DNA from 4 places in the Parendozoicomonas sp. 2304DJ65-17 genome. Region 1 is predicted to be linked to each of the others. Evidence: predicted binding sites of a transcription regulator. Region 1 holds the regulator's gene; each other region holds the start of a gene.

Region 1 (4,168 bases):
CTCGCCTGATTCAAAAGGGTGATACTTTTACCGGCGACCAGATTGATTACGACCAGCTCAAACAGCTCGTTAACGCTACTGGCGGAACAACCAAGAAATCAGGTGGCCGGGTACAGATGGTTATCCAACCCAATCAGACTCCCGGTTCATCCAAGTAGACGCAGAGAAAGACACAGGCCACATGGCACAACTGCAAGCAAAACACCTGAAGAAAAGTTACAGCGGTCGGCAGGTCGTTCGTGATGTTTCTGTATCTATAGAAAGTGGCCAGATTGTTGGGCTACTTGGCCCCAACGGGGCGGGCAAAACCACATGCTTCTATATGATCGTCGGTCTGGTTCAAGCGGAAGGCGGCCAGATTTCCATTGACGACCAGAACCTGACCGCTTTACCCATGCACGGCCGAGCCCGTGCCGGTATCGGCTACCTGCCTCAGGAAGCATCCATTTTTCGAAAGCTGACTGTGGCCGATAACATCATGGCCATTCTTGAAACCAGAAAAGGTTTAAGCAAAGCTCAGCGTCTGGAAAAAATGGAAGAGCTGCTGAATGAGTTCAATATTCAGCACATCCGTGACAGCCTGGGCATGAGCCTGTCTGGTGGCGAACGACGCCGGGTTGAGATTGCCCGAGCCCTGGCTACAGAACCTTCATTCATACTGCTCGATGAACCCTTTGCCGGTGTTGACCCTATTTCCGTAACGGATATTAAGGAAATCGTCACCCACCTGAAGAACAGAGGTATCGGCGTACTCATTACCGACCACAACGTTCGGGAAACTCTGGATATCTGTGAGCACGCTTACATTGTCAGCGAAGGTCAGATCATCGCGTCAGGCAACAGCGACACCGTTCTGAGCAACCAGAAAGTGCGCGACGTTTACCTCGGAGAGCATTTCCGGATCTAACGCCTGCGGAGCTGCACCGCTACTGGTCGCAGCTCTTCCTGACGACTGTATTTCACAGGCTGAGCTTCACGTTGGAGCATACGGCAGTGTAATATAGTGGTTTATACGGAAGCGTTATCATGTGTTAAGCCAACGGGCAGGGATGTTGAAAATAATTTTGCAGGACAGTGCAGTTAAGGCTGGATAATACGATCCCATGAAGCCATCTCTTGAACTTAAAATTGGCCAGCAGCTGACAATGACACCCCAGCTGCAACAGGCCATTCGCTTGCTGCAGCTTTCTACACTGGATCTCCAGCAGGAGATTCAGCAAGCCTTGGAAAGCAACCCAATGCTGGAGCAAGAGGAGCTCCAACCTGCTGCAGACCCGGAAGTGCAGGACGCCATTTCTGATGCTGGCCTCACTGACCTGAACGCATCCACCAAAACCGAAAAGACCGACGAAACTAAAGAAACTCAGGAAGACTGGAGCGAATCCATTCCTTCTGATCTGCCTGTAGACAGCGGCTGGGATGATGTTTATCAGGCTGCACCGTCAAGCTCTGGCAGTCAATCCGATGGCCCAGTTGATGATTTCACAACTCGTACCAGTTCCAGTGAAACCCTGCAGGACCACTTGGAGTGGCAGCTGAACCTGGCGCCGATGTCCGACACTGATCGTATGATTGCTATGGCGATTATTGAAGGCATCGATGACAACGGCTATCTCACCGTGTCCTTGGAAGATATTCTGGAAAGCCAGGATCCTGAGCGGGAAATTGAAATGGACGAGGTTGAGATGGTTCTCAACCGTATACAACATTTCGAACCGGTTGGTGTTGGCTGTCGGGATTTACGGGAATGCCTGCTGATTCAACTTCGTCAACTTCCTGAAGCAACCGATGATGTTATCAATGCTCACCGCATTGTTGATCGTTACATCGATCTTCTCGGCACCCGTGATTACGCAACATTAATGCGCCGCACCCGGCTGAAAGAACCTCAGATCAAAGACGCGCTGGCCATCATCCAGAGTCTGAACCCTCATCCCGGAGCAGAGCTTCAGGAATCAGAAGCAGAGTATGTTATTCCGGATGTTCTGGTTCGCAAACGCAAAGGGCGCTGGGTTGTTGATCTGAACCCTGACACAGCTCCACGTTTACGCATTAACGATGGCTACGCATCCCTGATTCGACGAGCGGATTCCAGCGATGACAATACTTACCTGAAAAACCACCTTCAGGAAGCACGTTGGTTTATCAAAAGCCTGCAAAGCCGAAACGAAACACTTCTGAAAGTAGCCACCCGCATTGTTGAATACCAACGCGGCTTTCTGGATTACGGTGAAGAGGCTATGAAACCTCTGGTTCTGCACGATATCGCCGAAGCGGTTGATATGCATGAATCAACAATTTCACGGGTGACCACCCAGAAGTTCATGCATACACCCCGCGGAATTTTCGAGCTGAAATACTTTTTCTCTAGCCACGTTAGCACCACATCCGGCGGAGAATGCTCTTCAACAGCTATCCGGGCACTGATCAAAAAACTGATTGCCCAGGAGAATCCGAAAAAGCCTCTCAGTGACAGCAAAATCGCCACCCTTCTGGGAGAGCAGGGAATAAAAGTCGCCAGACGCACCATCGCCAAATACAGGGAAGCTCTGATGATTCCTCCCTCCAATGAGCGAAAACGTCTGGTATAGCTACCAATTTATAGAAAATGCGCTACCACAGCGCCAGATCAGTCTGAAGCATGCCTTGGCTCATGGAAATAGATTCCAGATACGCAAAATCCGAGACGAGGCACGGGACTGGTGGTAGAATCTAAAGTGTCGGCCCGGTATGGAATTGTCGGGGCTGCTCAACCTGACACCAGGAGAGTAACGCATGCAAGTTAAGATCAGTGGTCATCAGTTCGACGTAACAGAAGCTCTGAACGAGTACGTTTCAAAAAAACTTGACAAGCTAGCCAGCCATTACGATGGAATAACAAGTGTTCAGGTTACCCTGAGTATTGAAAAGCAAAGGCAATGTGCCGAAGCGACCCTGCACGTACGTAATGCTGATATCGCTGCATCGGCTGAACATGAAGACATGTATGCTGCTATTGACCTGTTGACGGACAAACTTGATCGTCAGCTTTTGAAGTACAAGGAAAAAAATATTGATCGCCTTCAGGGGGCCTCTCACTGATCCCCGGTCCAAAATCCAATGAGCCTACGGAATATTCTTGCTCCCGGTCACGCCTTATACGGCGTGCAGGGAGCCAGCAAGAAGCGCACTCTGGAATACATCGCCAGCATAATCAGCCAAAGACAGCCCGGTCTTGATACCAAGGAGTTGTTCAACCAGCTTGTGACCCGGGAAAAACTTGGAAGCACAGGTCTTGGTAATGGTTTTGCGCTACCCCATTGCCGGGTAGCAAACTGCGAAGAGCCACAGGCAGTATTTCTTAGGCTCGCTAAACCAATTGACTTCGATGCTATCGACAAAAAACCTGTCGACCTGGTTTTTGCATTGGTTGTTCCAGAACATGAAACTGAGAAGCATCTGGATTTCCTGCGACAGATTGCTGAGCAGTTCAGTGACGATTCACTCTGTGAACAACTGAGGTCAGCAGATAGCAGTGAAACCCTCTATCGTTTGCTTACAGCAAAAGTAAGCGCCTGAATTCCAATTAATTTACCGATAATAGAGCCTGCAACCGCAGGCTCTATTTTTTTTACCCGTTTTTTTTCCTATGCTTGACCAAGGATCCGAACACACAGAGATCCATCGGCGGGGGATACGTTGACATATGCCAAAGACCATCAGACTCGTAATTATCAGCGGGCGATCAGGCTCCGGAAAAAGTTCCGCTCTTGCAGCTCTCGAAGACCAGGGTTTCTACTGCGTAGATAATCTTCCTGCCAGCTTGCTGATCAGTCTTGTAAAACGCTTTAGAAATAAACCCGCTGGTGCGGGCAACGCGCTGGCGGTCAGCATTGATGCCCGCAACACTCCCGGAGAACTTGCAGAGTTCCCCATCATCCATCAGCAGCTTCGGGAACAGGAACACCTGGCCGGGGATATTATTTATCTGGACGCTGATCACGAAACATTACTGAAACGATTCAGCGCAACCCGCCGCCGCCACCCTTTAAGCGATGGAGAGTCATCTCTCGACGAAGCTATAAGAAAAGAAGCAGAAGTTCTGGGGTTTATTGCCGATGCGGCTGATATGCGCGTCGATACCAGCCGCCTTTCCCTACATGATCTGCGCAGCGTTATTCGCCAGCGC
Region 2 (4,168 bases), on a different contig from region 1:
AAAAGTAGAAGGCCAGCAGAGAGGCGCACAGAGAGCTTCATGATTCTTTCGGGCTGAAAAAAGCCGGGAAGTATAGGCGCTGATTTCTTTCTTTCCGGTGTAAACGACAGAGGTTTACTTTAAGCCAAGACGTTTAGCCAACCTGTGCAAATTACCTGCATCAACACTTAGCTTCTTGGCTGTAGCAGCCCAGTTATTCTTGTTTTCTTTCAGCGCAACACTGATTAACTGGCGTTGAAAGTTATCAGTTGCCTCTCGGAGGTTGTCGAGCCGGGATAATGAGAGTTCCTGTGCGGAGGAGGCTGTAGGAACTTTCTTAAGGCCGACTTGTTCCCCTTTTAAATTAAAATGCTCCGGCAAAATCATCACATATTCATCAATCGCTTCTGAGCGTGCCAGGATGGCAGCGCGGTGAATACAGTGTTCCAGCTCACGAACATTACCAGGCCAGGAATACTCCAGCAGTCGCTGGTGGCAGGAGGCACTCAGGCTGAGATGACGAAGCCCCAGTTGCGCACGACATTTCTCAATAAAGAATCCGGCCAGTACCACCGCATCTTCACCTCTATCTCGCAACGGTGGAACATGAATCGGGAATACGCTCAGGCGATGATATAAGTCTGCTCGGAATCGCCCTTCACTGACCTCTCTTTTTAAATCCCGGTTGGTTGCGGCAACAATGCGGGTGTTTACTTTCAGGCTGCTGTCGTCGCCTACCCGCTGCAGGTCTCCGTACTGCAATACTCGTAATAGTTTTGATTGAAGAGAGAGGCTGAGTTCACCCACTTCATCCAAAAACAGTGTGCCACCATCAGCCAGTTCAAATTTACCTTTACGATGGCTGATGGCTCCGGTGAAAGCGCCTTTTACATGACCAAAGAGTTCGCTTTCCGCTACAGATTCTGGAAGTGCCGCACAGTTCAGGTAAACCATTGGGTTTTCTGCTCTGGCTGACTGGTTGTGGATTGTACCGGCAACCAACTCTTTACCTGTGCCGGTTTCCCCAAGAATCAGGGTTGTCATATCTGTGCTGGCAACTACTTCAATTTCTTTTCTAAGCATCTGCATGGAAACAGACTGGCCAATCATTTGAACCTGTTTGATGGTGCTGGGTGACGCCTGCTGGTCTTGCTGAGGGCTGGAGAAGCCTACAGCCTGATTCTCCAGTTTCTCCATAAGTAGAGCGTTATTTAAAGATGCGGAAGCGATAGCGCTGACTGTACGTAATTCATCATCACTGAAGTCATCGAACTGGTCAGCGGAAAAACCATCAATGGTTAGCGCGCCAATCAGCCGTTCATTGGCAATCAGCGGTAAACCCACACAGGCATGAACTTTCAGTTCACCTTCAAGAGAAGGGATAAGACCGTCATAAGGATCAGGTAAGTCACTGTCTGCCGGGAAGCGAACAATATCTCCGGCGCGGGCAATGGCTTCGAGTCTTGGGTGTTCTTCCAGTGAGAAGTGCCGCCCAAGAACATCTGGCGCTAAACCATCAATGGAGAGAGGAACAAACTTATGTTCCTGAAAAGCCAGCAGAGCCGAGGCTTCACAATCAAACAGATCTCTGACAATGGCGAGCATACGGCCAAAGCGATCCTGCGAGGAAAGACCAGAAGTCATTTCCAGCGCCAGTTTGGTGAGATCAATCCGCTGGTGGTACTGCATATTTTTATAAATCCGAAGACTGTCAAAAACACAATCACTGTCGTATTGACAATGTTTTGCGTGTGTCATTATGACAGTGTCGTTTTAAAAAGTCCTTTAAAATCAAGGAAATAAAAGTTGGCACGGCATGTGCTCTAGTGGAAGTAACTTAAGAATTTATTGCGAAGGGCTTGAGACTTACCTCGCCCTTCCCACCGGAGACATCGCTATGACACTGCACATCAAAAACAACATTCACTGGGTTGGCCAACGTGACTGGGAAATCCGTGACTTCCACGGTACCGAGTACAAAACCACCAAAGGCACCAGCTACAACAGCTACCTGATCCGTGAAGAGAAGACTGTGCTGATTGACACCGTCGACAGCAAGTTCAGCCGTGAATTTATCCTGAACCTGGAACAGGAAATTGATCTGAACGAGATCGACTACATCGTTATCAACCACGCTGAAGAAGATCACTCCGGTGCTTTGTCCGAGCTGATGTCCCGGATTCCTAACACGCCAATCTATTGCACTGAAAATGCGATCGACTCCATTGTAGGTCACCACCATCATCCTGAGTGGAACTTCAACACAGTTAAGACTGGCGACAGTCTGGATCTGGGTAACGGCAAGCAGCTGGTATTTGTTGAAGCGCCTATGCTGCACTGGCCAGACAGCATGATGACTTACATGACTGGCGACGCCGTACTGTTCAGTAATGATGCTTTTGGTCAGCACTACTGTGATGAACGTCTGTTCAACGACGAGATTGATCAGGGCGAACTGATGGAGCAGTGCCTGCGTTATTACTCCAACATCCTGACGCCATTCAGTTCTCTGGTGGTTGCCAAAATCAAAGAAGTTCTGAGCTTTAACCTGCCTGTGGATATGGTTGCCACTTCCCACGGCTGTGTATGGCGTGAGAACCCAACCCAGATCATCGAAAAGTACATGGAGTGGGCACAGGATTACCAGGAAGATCGCATCACTATCTTCTACGACTCCATGTCCAACAACACCCGCATGATGGCAGATGCCATTGCCCAGGGCATCCACGAAGTGGATTCTCAGGTGGCCGTGAAAGTGTTCAATGTGTCCCGTCACGATAAGAACGAAATTCTGGCTAACGTGTTCCGTTCCAAGGCTGTGCTGGTGGGTTCTTCCACCATGAACAATGTAATGATGCCAAAGGTTGCCGGCATGCTGGAAGAAATTACTGGCCTGCGCTTCAAGAACAAGTGGGCTGGCGCTTTCGGTAGCTATGGTTGGAATGGTGGTGCTGTAGACCGCATTCACGCCCGCCTGACTGATGCCGGTTTTGAAACTGCGGAAGGTTTGAAGTCCAAGTGGAAGCCAGACGGTAAAGCGATTGCTGAGTGTCGTGCACATGGTCGTAAGCTGGCTCGCCTATGGGCACAGCGTGACCTCTCAGAAGAAGTTATACGCCCCGTTCTTGATCGCAAAGAACCAGTTGCTGACGTGGAAGCTGCAAAGCAGTCTTGCTGCTCCGGCTCTGCACCTGTTGAAGCGAAAGAAGAAAGCAAAGCTGCTAGCTGTGATTGTATGATCTGTACAGTTTGCCAGTGGGTTTACGATCCTGAGCTGGGTGAGCCAAACCAGGGTGTTGCTCCCGGTACGCCTTGGAGCGAAGTACCAGATTACTTCCTCTGCCCAGAATGCAGCCTTGGTAAGGATGTGTTTGCAGTGATCGCTGAGGAGAATGTGGCATGACCCAGCAGGAACATGGAATTGTTATCGTAGGCAGCGGCTTTGCTGCCTACCACCTGGTAAGAATGCTGCGTAAGCAATCTGCCGAGTTGCCCATTACAGTTGTGACTGCGTCCAATGGTGATGATTACACCAAGCCTGAGCTGAGCCATGTGTTTACCCGCAAAATGACTGCGGACGATATGGTGAAGATGAAAGGCGCTGAGTTTGCCGAACAGCAGAACATTAAGCTGCTGAGCCAGACCCGGGTAGAAGCCATCTATCCGGCGGCCAAGAGCATTGTTGCCAATGGTCAGACTCTGGCTTACGACAAGCTGGTTCTGGCAACAGGTGCAAAGCCTTTTATTCCAACCGTCGAAGGTGATGCGGTTGATGAGATCATTACCCTGAACAGCCTTGATGAATACCGTGTCGGGCAGGAGCGGCTCAGCAACGCCAAGCGAGTTATGGTAATCGGTGGCGGCCTGGTGGGTACCGAGATCGCTATGGATCTGGCCAGCTCTGGTCGGGACGTGATCATGACTGACCGTGCGCCACGACTGATGCCTCGTATGCTGCCCAGCTTCCTTTCATCCCGCCTGTTGCAGGTATTGATTGGTCAGCGCTGTCAGATGGAGCTGGAGACCGTGATTTCCAGCATCAACCACAAAGGTGATGCGCTGGAAGTCACTTTTGAGAATAGTCGTAGCTATGAAGTGGATGCTGTTATCTCCGCAGCAGGCCTGAAACCTGAAGTTCGGCTGGCAAAGCAGGCCGGTATTAAAACTGAACGTGGCATCTGTGTAGACC
Region 3 (4,168 bases), on a different contig from region 1:
TCTCGGGAGAGAATGTCACGGCCTTCATTCATCAGGTCAGCCACAGTTTTGCCGTCACGTGCACCTTCCATAATATGCATGGAGATTAACGCGACAGATTCTGGGTAATTGAGTTTTACGCCACGGGCTAAACGACGCTCAGCCACCAGTGCAGCGGTATAAAGAAGAAGTTTGTCTTTCTCGCGTGGAGTCAGTTCCATATCTACAGCACCCGGAGCGATTCATTATTATTCAGGTGACATTTGTCTGTTTTATTAGTGCCACGGTTTTATCTTTGCGCCTGGAAACTAAGGCTTCTTGTATGTATTGCTAAAGCTCTATAGCAATCACTGCGCCAATCTTTGAATCCGCTACCAGCACCGGCGCATTCAAATTTGCCCTGAGGACTTATGCACCAGAACCATACGAAGCGCAGCTCTGGTGCACGAAAAGCGCACCAGAAAGAAGCATGCTGGCATATTGGCTATTTTCGGTGACAGGGCACAAGGTTAAGATTTTTCAGGTATTCCAGATACGTGGCCGGCAGGCTTCCCGCTCAAGCACTAAAGGCCGGCATAACTGCCAGGCCTCTTCGAACAAAGCCCTCGCTTTAGCGGATGAATTGCCCAGATAACGCACCAACAGCACACCATTGCGACAGGTTAAAGCCACTGGATGTTCTGATTCTTGATTGAGCTGGTTATGCCACTCTTCGATATCGGGCTCTTGATTACCCTGACCATCAAGAGTGGCCATCATCGTGCCGAACACGGAACGGCCGTGAAAACCCAGCAGCCCGGTTTGCTTAGATTCACCGGCTTCCAGCAACATTCGCTCCTGAAATAGTGGTTTGCCATCACGTTCAAGCCGTACTGTTTGCAGCAGACTACCCTGATCAAAGCTTTCACCCGAAGCTGTGCGTCCCAGACAAATAATCTCCCAGCCTATATAACGTGCTGAACCCTTCAGGTGCACCCGGGTTTCCATCGCTGCAGAACAGCCGTTATAGAGAATGGTTTCCTGGGGAAGCCATTCAACAGAGGAACGATCCGTTACAGTAATATCGACAATCTGCTTTTGCGGGCGGCTTTGATCGTCATAAGCGTTGAGATACACCTTCCCTGCCGCCGGCGTTGTTACCAGCGCCTGACTTTCCGGCAACGCTTCAACCTTTTGATAAAGCTCATCGCCTGCGACCAGACCGCCGGGGGGATGCAGGATATAAAGGTGAGCAAGATCTTTCCCCTCCGGGAAGAACGGGCGCTGAATACGGAGAGGTCCATAGTGCCGGGTACGCGTTAAGCGGGTTGCACCATTAAAATATTTTAACTGAAGGTCTATTCCTGCTTTCCAATGCTGGTTACCCACTTGTTGATACTGCATGCCCGCCCTACTCTATCTATTCATATTATCTGCCCAGATTACAGCAAAGCCTGTGCCGATCTCAGGGCACGGTGTGATCATAAACCTGAAATACAGCACGTTATGCCCGATAAGTTTGCATCAGTCATTGCCTGATCCTGATTGGTGCACGCAGCCAAATTACACCTCCTTTGATTGCCCCAGCTTTGTGCGGGCTGTTTTTCTGCATAGCAATCACTTACTAGTTAATCCTCTTGAAAACCCCGGTATCACGCAGTTTTTCTGACTATGGCATCCCCTTTGCTATTGCCAATATCGAATCGCGCAGAGAACGCGTTGGCTGACGGAAAAGCCAAATAACAAACCGACACACAAATAGAAGAATAAACAAATCATTCACCAGACTGCCGGGGAGCAGATAATGAAAGCTAATAACAAGAGCTTAAAAGCAACACTGAAAGGACTGGCTTTTGCCACATCACTGGCCACGGCCGCAACTGTGGCTCAGGCTGCAGACGACACCATCAAAGTAGGTGTGTTGCACTCCCTGTCCGGCACCATGGCCATCAGTGAAACCACGCTGAAAGACACTGTTCTGATGCTGATTGAACAGCAGAACGAAGAAGGTGGTTTGCTGGGCAAGAAGCTGGAGCCTGTTGTGGTTGATCCTGCTTCCAACTGGCCTCTGTTTGCTGAGAAAGCCCGTGAACTGCTGGTTAAGGAAGAAGTGGACGTAATCTTCGGTTCCTGGACATCCGTATCACGTAAGTCTGCTCTGCCGGTTCTGGAAGAGCTGAACGGTCTGATGTTCTACCCGGTTCAGTACGAAGGTGAAGAATCTTCCAAGAACGTCTTCTACACCGGTGCAGCGCCCAACCAGCAGGCCATTCCTGCGGTTGATTATCTGATGAGTGAAGCTGGCGGTGGTGTTGAGCGTTTTGTACTGGCCGGTACTGACTACGTTTACCCACGTACCACTAACAAGATTCTTGAGTCTTACCTGCAAAGCAAAGGCGTGGCTGAGTCCGACATTATGGTGAACTACACGCCATTTGGTCACTCTGACTGGCAGACCATTGTTTCTGATATCAAGAAGTTTGGTTCCGCAGGCAAGAAGACAGCCGTGATCTCTACAGTAAACGGCGACGCTAACGTACCTTTCTATAAGGAACTGGGTAACCAGGGCCTTTCCGCAGAAGATATTCCTGTTATTGCCTTCTCCGTAGGTGAAGAAGAGCTGTCTGGTATCGACACTGGCCCGCTGGTAGGCCACCTCGCCGCCTGGAACTACTTTATGAGCGCTGAGAGTGAGGTAAACGATGAGTTTATCGAAACCTGGCAGGCGTTTATCAAAGATGAAGAGCGTGTGACTAACGACCCAATGGAAGCCACCTACATCGGCTTCAATATGTGGGCCAAGGCTGTTGAGAAAGCTGGCACCACTGAGGTTGATTCTGTACGTGACGCGATCTATGGCGTAACTGTGCCGAACCTGACTGGCGGCTACGCAGTGATGAACACTAACCACCACCTGACCAAGCCAGTACTGATTGGTGAGATTCAGGACGATGGTCAATTTGAGATCGTATGGCAGACCAGCGGTGGTGTTATCGGTGATGCCTGGACGGATTATCTGCCAGAGAGTGCCAAGATTATTGCTGACTGGACCTCTCCTGTTAAGTGCGGCAACTACAACCTGAGCACCTCTGTGTGTTCTGGTCAGAAGTACGAGTAATTTAATTCCTGATTTAAATCTTTGCTGTTGGGTTACGCCACTTTGTGGCTAACCCAACCTACTGCCTCTTACGCGTTCACTATGAATTAAGGCGTTCTATGAATGTTATTCAGCGCTTGGCCGCACTGGTTTTGCTGTGTCTGTCTATGACAGCAACGGCATCATTCGAAGGTTTAAGCGACCCCCTCTTAAGTAAAACATTATTAAAAGGTTCCTGGTCTGAGCGGGAAACCCTCGCCCAGCAGTTGGCCACTTCTGAAGAATCTTCATCCGTTCAGCTGGCAGAACTCTGGCTGGATGGACAGTTGTTTGTCCTGAAATCGAATCAAACATTTGTGCTGGCCCAAAAGGATGGGCGCAAATACCTGCTGACCGACCTCGCAACAGGCGAAGAGCTTGGTCTCCATAAAAAACGTGCGGTAAAGAAAGTGCCGCTCAATAACAAACTGCGCAAAATCCTGCGTAGTGCGCTCTCTTTACGAGATCTGCAATCCACCGATACCGAATTGCGTCGCACAGCGATTACCAACCTGCTGGGCAATGAAAGCCCCGAAAGCCATGAGCTTTTGAAAGCGGCCAGCAAGACCGAACAGAAACGTGAACTTAAAGAGCTGATCGATTCTGGCCTTGCCTTATTTGATCTGAAGAATGGCAATGAAGAACAACGCCTTGTCGCTGCGCAAACTCTGGGCGAAGTCAACAGTTCCGTCGTTTATACAAAACTGCAGGCCCAAAAAGCCACTGAGCAGAATAAAGATGTACTGGCCGCCATTAATAAGTCCATCTCAGATATTGAGCAGCGTCGTAAGTTCTATGGCGCAGTGGAGAATACTTTCTTTGGTTTGAGTCTCGGCTCTGTGCTGCTGCTATCAGCAATCGGCCTTGCCATAACCTTCGGAGTGATGGGCGTTATCAATATGGCCCATGGCGAGATGATTATGCTGGGCGCATACACCACCTATGTGGTGCAAAGCCTGTTGCCGGATCATATCGGTGCCTCGCTGTTTATCTCCCTGCCCCTGGCCTTCCTTGTGGCTGGCGCAACTGGCGTACTGATTGAGAGAACGGTGATTCGCCATCTCTATGGTCGCC
Region 4 (4,168 bases), on a different contig from region 1:
ATCGCACCTACTGCGGCAATGACAAATACAGCCTGACTGTGACTTTACTGGACGGAAACCGGCAGGTTATCGACCGTTGGACAACCGGCCCAAAGATCGTCAAAGGTCCTTGTCAGTGGGGTGGAGATCAGAAGTGGATCACAGAAACCCATGTATTTAAGAACTATAAGCGACTTCCCAAATACATCCGCTTCAGCGACAGCGGTAAAGACAGCGAATACTGGGCTGGCTATTACGGAAGCCGGATGCGGGAAGCGACTGTTATCATCGAGCAGAAATAACGAAACACGAACTCTTATCTGGGAGCGGACTGCATAATCGCTGCTTCCAGTGCACTGCTTTTTTGGGCTTTGGCTACCGGAAGATCAGTTGCCAGCCAGGAAAAGTAACCATCCCGATAAAAGTAAACGTTCTCATACCCCCAGGATGCTGCCATATAGGTGGCCAACGCGCCACGCATGGTATGAGGGCCATTACTGTAAATCACTACCGGGTGATCTTTCTTGATAAAGCCGGGGTGCCGAAGCAAGCCAAAGGTTGAACGCAAATCAAAGTGATGCGCTCCCTGGATGTGCCCCCACTGCCACTTCTGCCGGTTACGAACATCTATAAAGGTGGCACCACTGCGAAAGAGCTCCTGAGCCTGAGTCGTGGTAATAGTTTCAGCCCCATTGATTGATTCTGGTGCTTCTTTGGCATTAACAACTCCTGCCAAACCAAGCCACGAAACAAGAACCCCAAACACCGCCCAGGTATTTCTATACGACATTGCAACCTCCCTGTTACATGTCACGACTTTCAGAACATCTTTCCCAGCATCTGAGTTGTAACAACCTGAAAACCGGAAATCATTTCCAGTTTTGCAGGCGTCCACGCAACCGTAATGCAGCCTGACTATGAATCTGGCTGACCCGGGATTCACTCACTCCCAGCAGTTTGCCAATTTCTTTCAGGTTCAGTTCTTTATCGTAGTACAGGGTAAGCACAAGCTGCTCTCTTTCTGGTAAAGACTTGATGGCATTCATCAGAGCATTGCGGAATTTCTCATCGTACAAATCAGCATCTGGCGTACAACCATCACCCGGGCGCTGAAAACGGGACTCTTCGCTGTCGAACATATCTTCAAAGCTGAACAATCGGCAGCCTTTCAGGTCTTTAACCATGTTGAAGTAATCATCGAGAGATACATCCAGTTCTGCAGCCACTTCCGCATCACGGGCATCTCTACCCACACGGGCCTCAACAATTTGTGTGGCCTCACTCACCCGACGGGAGTTTCTGTAAACGGATCGGGGGCCCCAGTCACCACGGCGAATTTCATCCAGCATGGCGCCACGAATACGAATACCGGCGAAGGTTTCAAAACTTGCGCCCTTTTCCGCATCATATTTTCCGGCGGCTTCCAGCAAACCAACCATGCCAGCCTGTACAAGGTCATCAACCTGAACACTGGCGGGCATTCTGGCAGACAAATGTCGTGCAATCCGTTTCACCAGATTGGCATGTTTCTCAACGATTTCGACCTGATAAAGATGTTTACGATTGCTTTCATCATTATCACTGGCATTGTGAACAAGCGCTTCCATGCTTACATGCCCCCTGCATTAACAGTCTGTTCAAGGAAAAAGGTCATACCACCAGCAACCGGGCTGCTGATGCGTCGACGATCCAGTGTTTCCGCCAGCATTTGCAGTGCTCTGGCAGTACGGGATTCCGGGCGGGTTTCCAGAATGGTCTGGAAGTTCTGACAACACTTCGCCACATCTTGATCAAACGGCACCTGTCCACAGTGACGAAGAACAAGGTCCTGTTCAAAATCCAGACGTTGCTGAAGAGTTTCAACGAGAGTGTGACCTTCACGCTGACGGCGGGTCATATTTGTGAGAATGCCGAACTGCTGAATTCCACAATGTCCGCGCAATGCTTTTATATAATCAGCGGTATCTGCCTGTGACAGAGGGTCAGGAGTCATAACCACCAGCAGCTCACCGGCAGCCTGAATCAATTGCAAATCATTCGCGGACAAGCCACCGGCTGTATCGATCAGCAGGTAGTCAACATCACCGGCCAGAACATCAATGGCATTAATCAGCCCAGAAAGACGACCATGACAAAGTGCTGCCATATCAGGCTCACTTCGGCTTCCGGGAATAATCCGAACACCACCAGGGCCTTCAATCAGGGTTTCAGTAATGTCGCACCGGCCAGCCAGCACATCAGCGACAGACTTTTCCGGTTGAACGCCAGCCAGCAGTTCAATATTGGCGAGGCCAAAGTCGGCATCCAGAATAACGACCCTACGCCCCATCCGGGACAGCGCCTCGGCAAGGTTCAGGGTTAGAAAGCTCTTCCCTGAGCCTCCCTTCCCACTGGCAATAGCAATTACTCTTGCGGGTTTCACATCCATAGTCCTTTACGGTCCGCTCTATTGTTGGATCTTTGCGCCATCCTTGGCGCGCATACCCTAGGTATTGCAGCGACCGTGCCAACTTGGACCTTTCTGTTAAAAATTCATCACAAAACCATAACCAACTGTTTTATAAGAAAAATAACAAAGATAAATAAATCCGCTGTCGTACAGCATAGGGAGACTATCTTTCGATTTTCTCTGTTTTTTGACATGTCAAACTGGCGTCGCCAGATTCCTGCCGAACAGAACTTTTCCAACAGTAGAAAAACGTCAGATGCCCGTCATAAAGAGACAAGAAAAAGAGAAATGAAAAATGTTTTTTTCAAGAATACGACAGGGTAAATACAAAATATCCAGTATGGCAATTCAGCCACACTGGATATTGTTCAGGAAAGACTTTCAGAGAGGATCAGGAACGTTTCAGAAGATCACGAAATTTTTGCGCGCTGTCAGGTTTAACCTCTGGATCGGGCAACAGCTTGTCGTAATCTCCCAAGAGAGTAATTCGACCGGAAGAAACACCCAACAACAATTCACGCTCTCCAGCCTGAACCACCACTACTCGATCTCTTCCCCCCAGAGAAAGAACAGCTTTGGTTTTTAAACCCACCTGACCAGTAGCTAATTCTGGCCGCCAGCGCTTAACCCACCAAGCCAAGCCAAACATAAGGCAGATAACAAACACAAAGGTAAACAGCATCTTCAACAGTTCCATCATGCCAAGCTCGGCATCAGGTTCTGGTGAAGCCACCTGTTCAGCTATCTGGGAGGTGGCTTCCGGCTCTCCTCCCAAGGCGAGAGAAGAACCGAAAATCAAAAGACTCTTAAGGAGAAGAGGTATTATCTGCCTGCTCATAGCGGTTCAGACCATACTTGCGCATTTTTTCCACCAGAGTGGTCCGGCGAACCTGAAGTTTATCCGCTGCACGGGCAACAACATTACTGCAGTCATCCAGAGCCTGACGGATCAACTTACGTTCAAGATCTGAAAGAAACTCTTTCAGATTCAGCCCGTTCACCGGCAATACCGCCAGTTCATCCAACCCACCCATACCTGAAGGCTGAATTGTGGTTGGAAACATTTCCGCAACACCCGATTCCTGAGCCGCCTCACTGGACGCTTTGCGGAAACGTCCTGGTAACTCTTCCAACCCAATAACCCCCATGGGGTACATAATGGCCAGACGTTCCACTAAGTTTGCCAGCTCCCGAACATTCCCCGGCCACTCATAACGACAGAGAGACAAGATAGCAGCTGAGCTGAAACGTACAGAACCACGCTGTTCACGTTCCATGCGGTTAATCAGATCATTCAGGATCAGCGGTACATCTTCTGAACGCTGGCGGAGAGATGGAGTTTCGATGGGGAAAACATTCAAACGGTAATACAGGTCTTCACGGAACTTCCCTTCAGCCACCATTTTTTCCAGGTCATTATGAGTGGCAGCAATAATGCGAACATCTGCATCAATAGAAGCCGTTCCACCAACCCGCTCATACTTCTTTTCTTGCAGGACTCTCAGCAGCTTCACCTGCATGGATAATGGCATATCACCAATTTCATCCAGAAACAGCGTACCGCCCTCAGCCAGTTCAAAGCGGCCTTTGCGAGTTGCGATAGCTCCAGTGAAAGCGCCCTTTTCGTGACCAAACAGTTCACTTTCCAGCAAATCGGGAGGAATAGCACCGCAATTCACCGGTACAAATGGTTCATCTTTACGGTTCGAATGCTCGTGAAGATTACAAGCCACCACTTCT

What was found. Region 1 encodes sigma-54, which starts transcription at its own class of promoters, with help from an activator protein. Its sites were predicted from a motif close to TGGCACNNNNNTTGCTNT; they were not measured.
Region 2: norV (anaerobic nitric oxide reductase flavorubredoxin) is a predicted target of sigma-54. The motif match lies at 1,787-1,804, and genes of this name have one in related genera.
Region 3: urtA (urea ABC transporter substrate-binding protein) is a predicted target of sigma-54. The motif match lies at 1,631-1,648, and genes of this name have one in related genera.
Region 4: ACY2RR_RS13325 (P-loop NTPase) is a predicted target of sigma-54. The motif match lies at 2,471-2,488, and genes of this name have one in related genera.

What each region holds. Positions count from the first base shown of each region.
Region 1 covers NZ_JBYVJV010000002.1:890,741-894,908, reverse strand. The annotation lists gene lptA (lipopolysaccharide transport periplasmic protein LptA) at 1-158, shown strand, start outside; gene lptB (LPS export ABC transporter ATP-binding protein) at 182-907, shown strand; gene ACY2RR_RS09020 (RNA polymerase factor sigma-54) at 1,104-2,591, shown strand; gene hpf (ribosome hibernation-promoting factor, HPF/YfiA family) at 2,776-3,081, shown strand; gene ptsN (PTS IIA-like nitrogen regulatory protein PtsN) at 3,100-3,558, shown strand; gene rapZ (RNase adapter RapZ) at 3,686-4,168, shown strand, end outside.
Region 2 covers NZ_JBYVJV010000001.1:1,028,028-1,032,195, reverse strand. The annotation lists gene ACY2RR_RS04710 (hypothetical protein) at 1-41, opposite strand, end outside; gene norR (nitric oxide reductase transcriptional regulator NorR) at 115-1,668, opposite strand; gene norV (anaerobic nitric oxide reductase flavorubredoxin) at 1,877-3,382, shown strand; gene norW (NADH:flavorubredoxin reductase NorW) at 3,379-4,168, shown strand, end outside.
Region 3 covers NZ_JBYVJV010000003.1:204,626-208,793, forward strand. The annotation lists gene ACY2RR_RS10360 (urease subunit gamma) at 1-200, opposite strand, end outside; gene ACY2RR_RS10365 (urease accessory protein UreD) at 499-1,362, opposite strand; gene urtA (urea ABC transporter substrate-binding protein) at 1,763-3,076, shown strand; gene urtB (urea ABC transporter permease subunit UrtB) at 3,175-4,168, shown strand, end outside.
Region 4 covers NZ_JBYVJV010000004.1:293,739-297,906, forward strand. The annotation lists gene ACY2RR_RS13310 (heparin lyase I family protein) at 1-281, shown strand, start outside; gene ACY2RR_RS13315 (rhodanese-like domain-containing protein) at 296-769, opposite strand; gene ACY2RR_RS13320 (RNA polymerase sigma factor FliA) at 849-1,586, opposite strand; gene ACY2RR_RS13325 (P-loop NTPase) at 1,589-2,401, opposite strand; gene fliO (flagellar biosynthetic protein FliO) at 2,820-3,266, opposite strand; gene ACY2RR_RS13335 (sigma-54 dependent transcriptional regulator) at 3,235-4,168, opposite strand, start outside.